Regions from separate parts of the Myceligenerans halotolerans genome, predicted to be linked through region 1. Evidence: riboswitches for the same ligand, from Rfam matches in the RefSeq annotation. Region 1 holds a riboswitch; the other holds the start of a gene.

Region 1 (2,470 bases):
GCGTCACCCCGTCGAAGCGGGCCGGCACGGCACCCAGCGTGGCGGTGATGTCGAGGACCTGGTCATAGCGGGAGAACGAGTTCGGGACCGCGCCCGTGTCCGCGGCCAGGCCGAGGTCCACGAGGCGCCGTACCGTGGCGAGGCGCAGGTCGTGGGACGTTCGCTCCAGCTCGTCGGCTGTTGTCGTGCCCCTCCAGTACGACTCCAGCGCACGCTTGAGCTCGCGCCGTCGTCCGATCCGGGGATAGCCGAGCACGGTGGCGTGCGGGAAGTCGGGCAGGGTCTTGTCAGTCATCTCAGCTCCATCGCACCTGGCATTGAGCACCGTGCCCCGGGACGGGAGTGGTTGCTGCGGCGTCGTCGAGCCAGGTCTCTCGGCCGCTCTGGATGGTTGTACATGCCTCCGCGGAGGCGGGACCTCGGTGTGTCGCGCGGGCTGTCACGCCCTGCGCGACCTCAGGCCGAGGCGGTCGTGAGGCCCACGCCGGACAACAGGTCCAGCGCCGGCCGATGCTTGTTGAACGTGTAGACGTGGATTCCGGGCGCGCCCGCGTCCAGGACGGCCTGGGCGAGGCGCACCGTGTGCTCGATGCCGCGCTCGTGCTGGGCCTCGGTGTCGGGCGAGCCGTCGTCGAGCCGCAGGCCGTCGAGCTCCGCGAGCAGGGCCGGCGGCGGCACGACACCCGTCAGCTCCTCCACGCGGCGCAGGCGGCGTGGCTCGGACGCGGGAATGATCCCCGCGAGGATCGGGATCGTCACCCCGGCCCTGCGGGCCGCCTCCACGAAGCCCGTGTACGACTCGGCCTCGTAGAAGAGCTGGGTGATCGCGAAGGATGCACCCGCCTCCTGCTTCTCCAGGAGACGGACGACCTCCTGCTCACGCGTGGTGCCCGCGTCGGCGTTCCCGTTCGGGAACGTCGCCACCGCGATCGTGAGCGGCTTGGCCGCCCCGCGCAGCGCGGTCGCCGGGCTGGCGGCGCAGCGGCGTTCCTCGACGTCGCGCAGCAGCCGGACGAGTTCGATGCTCGAGTGCACGCCGTTAGCCGGCGGACGCCAGTCCGGCTGGTCCTTGGGCGGGTCGCCGCGGAGCGCGAGGAACGTGCGCACGCCGGCGTCGAAGAAGTCGTCGATCACCTCCGACACGTCCTCGCGGGACGCGCCGACACAGGTCAGGTGGGCGACCGGGAGGACCGGCGTGCCCTCCAGGAGCTTGGTCACGACGTCGCGGGCCGTGGCGCGGTCGCCGCCGCCCGCTCCGTAGGTGACGGAGATGAAGTCGGGTTGCGTCGCGACGAGCCGGCGGGCGGTCTCCCAGAACTTGGGCGCCACGTCCGGTCGACGCGGCGGCATGAGTTCGAACGAGATCGTCGGCCGACTCGGGTGCGGCGTCTCGACAGCCATAGGTGATGCTCCCATCGCGCCTGGCGTTAGCACCTTGTCCGCTCCGGCGCGGAGCGACAGGTTGCTGCGGTGTCATCGAGCCAGGACTCTCGACCGCTCTGGATGGCGAGCCCTCATCGTCACACATGCCCGCCATGCGATCCAGATTCGGCTCACGTGCTGAGATGCAGGTGCCCGCGCCGGTGTCGTGGCGCCCGGCGAGAGGGCCGCCACAGGCCGTAGGGTGGCAGTCATGGACAACGAAGAGCGCCTCGCCGTCTTCATCGACTACGAGAACCTGGCGCTCGGCGCCCGGGAACACCTGGGCGGCATGCAGTTCGACTTCGGTCCCATCGCCGACGCGCTCGCCGTGCGCGGACGGGTAGTGGTACGCCGCGCGTACGCGGACTGGTCGTACTTCGACGAGGACCGCCGCGCCCTCACCCGGCACCAGGTCGAACTCATCGAGATGCCGCAACGCATGGGCGCCTCCCGGAAGAACGCCGCCGACATCAAGATGGTGGTCGACACCATCGAGATGGCCTTCGAGCGCGACTACATCTCCACGTTCGTCATGTGCACCGGTGACAGCGACTTCTCGCCCCTGGTCCACAAGCTGCGCGAGCTGAACAAGCGCGTCATCGGGGTGGGCGTCGAACTCTCCACATCGCGCCTGCTGCCCGCCGCCTGCGACGAGTTCCTGTTCTACGACCGCCTGGAGGGCGTCGACGTCCCCGACGAAGGGCCCACCCCGAAGGCGGCGAAGACCCGTGCCCGACGACGGACCGCGGCGTCCGCGCCGAGCGCGCCGACCGGCGACGGCGAGAAGCAGGAGCCCGCCGCGACGGGCAAGGCCACCGGAACGGCAGCGGGCCGGAAGCGGAAGACCAAGGAGACGCCCCCGCCCGAGCCCGAGCCCGTCGTCGTCGTCGACGAGGACAGCGACGAACAGGTGGGCGAGCCGCCCACCATGGAGGTGCGGGTCGCGCAGACGCTCAAGGACCTGCAGGCGTCGTCGTCCGACTCCGTGACCGCGTCCATGCTCAAGCGGACGCTCGTGCGCAAGGACCCGACATTCAGCGAGTCCGAC
Region 2 (2,470 bases), 210 kb from region 1:
ACGTCGTACTGTGCCTGCGGACCGTCGGTGACCAGCGCGCGAACCGCGGCGATGAGCCGCTCCACCTCCTCGCCGGCCGTCCCGACACCGACCGAGGCGCGCACGGCACCGGCGTCGAACCCCAGGCGCCCGAGGAGCGGGTGCGCGCAGAACCGCCCGTCGCGCACGCCGATGCCGTGCTCGGCGGACAGGTACGCGGCGACGAGCCCCGGGTCGTACCCCGCGACGGTGAACGTCACCACACCCACGGGGTCGACGGCGTCGTCCCAGACGCGCACCACGGACACCCGGTCGATCGCCTCCAGGCCGCCCACCAGACGGCGGCGCAGCTCGCCCTCGTGCTCGCGGACCTCCGCCGGGTCGAGCGCGGCGAGCGCCTCGCACGCGGCGGCGAGCGCGACGGCGCCGATCACGTTCGGGGAGCCGGCCTCGTGCCGGGCGGGCCCGTCGTGCCAGTCGGTGCCCCCGGTCCGCACGCGCCGGACGGCGCCGCCGCCGGCCAGGTAGGGCGTGCCGGCGTCGAGCCAGTCACGGCGGCCGACCAGGGCCCCGGAGCCGTAGGGCGCGTAGGTCTTGTGGCCGGAGAAGGCGAGGTAGTCGACGCCGCTGTCCGCGAGGGAGAACCGGCGGTGGGGGACGAGCTGGGCGCCGTCGAGCACGATGCGCGCACCGTGCTCGTGGGAGGCCTCGACCAGGTCGGCGATCGTGAGCGACTCGCCGGTCACGTTGGACGCGCCGGTGACGGCCAGCAGAACGTAGGGCCTGCCGGCGGACGCGCCGTCGGCCAGCTCGCCGCGTACCTGCGCGAGGGTGTCGGCCACGGTCGCCCCTCCGGTGAGGACGGTGGCGTCGGTGAGCCGCTGCCACGGCAGGAGGTTGGCGTGGTGCTCGACGTCGAGCACGAGGACCCGGCCCGGCGCGCCCGTGACCGGGTCGGCGGGGACGCATCCGGCGAGCAGGTTGAGGGAGTCGGTGGTGTTCCGCGTGACGAGGGTGAGGTCGTCCTCGCGGGCACCGACGAACGCGCCGATCGCGCGGCGGGACGCCTCGTACAGGGCGGTGGAGACCTGGGACAGGTAGCCCGCGCCCCGGTGCACGCTGGCGTACAGCGGCAGGGTCTCGGCCACGCGCTCCGCGACCGACTCGAGGGCGGGCGCGGAGGCCGCGACGTCGAGGTTGGAGTACGTGACCCGTCGCCCGTCGACGAGCGGGACGAGCGTGTCGTGTCCCACGACCGGCAGGAGCGGCGCGGTCCGGCCGACCGTGCCAGGGGTGGTCGTGGTGTCGGTGGCTGCCGTCATGGCGCCCTCCAGCGAGTCCTGGGGGAGTGGTCCCCGCGCTTGCCACGAGCGGTCTCGAACGCGGCCAGGTCGTCACCCGGGGCACCCCACCGCGAGAGGAGGGTTGCCGGCCAGCAAGCCGGGGCTTGTCGCTGGCGCTCATGACCTGGCGTCATCCTGCGATCCCCGGACGGGGGCGTCAAAGAGCGTCCACATTCTGGTCTCACTGTGTGATCGGCTCATCCTGGTGACGTACGATCGCGTCGACCATCCCGAGCGGGCGAGTGACGTGGCACGTCGACCCCGCAGCAACCCGCTGGGACCCGCGCGCACGTGCGGCGCTCCCGGGCCAGGGTGCTAACGCCACGGCCGATGGGAGGAGTGCCATGAGCAACCCCGAATCCGACACCCCCGCGAGCCTCGGCCGGCGGCCGGCCGCGCGCCCCGCCGCGGGCTACGCCGGCGACATCACCCCGCAGGAGGCGTGGGATCTCCTGGGCGACGACCCGGACGCGACGCTGGTGGACGTCCGCACCGAGGGCGAGTGGCGCACGATCGGCGTGCCCGACGTCAGCTCGCTCGACAAGCGGGTCGTGTTCGCGCAGTGGGTGCACGCCGACGGCCGCCCCAATCCGGCGTTCCTGGAAGAGCTGAAGACCGGCGTCGGCGCGGCCGGCGGCCCGGTCGTGTTCCTCTGCCGGTCCGGCCAGCGGTCGATCGGCGCCGCGCGGCTGGCCACGAGCGCGGGCATCGCGCCGTCGTACAACGTGCTCGAGGGGTTCGAGGGCCCGGCGGGGCCGGACGGTGTCCGCAACCACAGCGGCTGGAAGGTTCGCGACCTGCCGGTGACGGAGGCCGACGCGTGACGACGACCGGAGCCTTCCCGCCCGACGCCGTCCCCGGCGGCTCCGGGCGCAAGCCTCTGCCGGCCGGCGTCCGTCCGCGGACCCTTGCCGTCCGGGGCGGGCACGCACGCACGGAGTTCCAGGAGACCAGCGAGGCCGTCTTCGTCACGCAGGGCTACGTGTACGACTCCGCGGCGGACGCCGAGGCGGCGTTCTCCGGCGACCTGGACCGGTTCGTCTACTCGCGCTACGGCAACCCGACGGTGCACACCTTCGAGGAGCGCCTGCGCGTCCTGGAGGGCGCGGAGGCCTGCTACGCGACGGCGACCGGGATGTCCGCGGTGT

What was found. A riboswitch is a leader RNA that binds a small molecule or an ion and turns the genes downstream of it on or off. The one in region 1 is predicted to bind S-adenosylmethionine.
Region 2: linked by a shared signal. The riboswitch ahead of ACYVK5_RS02195 (aminotransferase class V-fold PLP-dependent enzyme) and the one ahead of ACYVK5_RS01300 (methylenetetrahydrofolate reductase) in region 1 are both predicted to bind S-adenosylmethionine.

The regions. Positions count from the first base shown of each region.
Region 1 is NZ_BAAGRL010000004.1:75,246-77,715, forward strand. Features, by position in the region: gene metE (5-methyltetrahydropteroyltriglutamate--homocysteine S-methyltransferase) at 1-295, opposite strand, end outside; SAM riboswitch class I at 289-394, opposite strand; gene ACYVK5_RS01300 (methylenetetrahydrofolate reductase) at 457-1,401, opposite strand; SAM riboswitch class I at 1,410-1,511, opposite strand; gene ACYVK5_RS01305 (NYN domain-containing protein) at 1,634-2,470, shown strand, end outside.
Region 2 is NZ_BAAGRL010000004.1:289,184-291,653, reverse strand. Features, by position in the region: gene ACYVK5_RS02195 (aminotransferase class V-fold PLP-dependent enzyme) at 1-1,301, opposite strand, end outside; SAM riboswitch class IV at 1,332-1,447, opposite strand; gene ACYVK5_RS02190 (rhodanese-like domain-containing protein) at 1,667-2,146, shown strand; gene ACYVK5_RS02185 (O-succinylhomoserine sulfhydrylase) at 2,143-2,470, shown strand, end outside.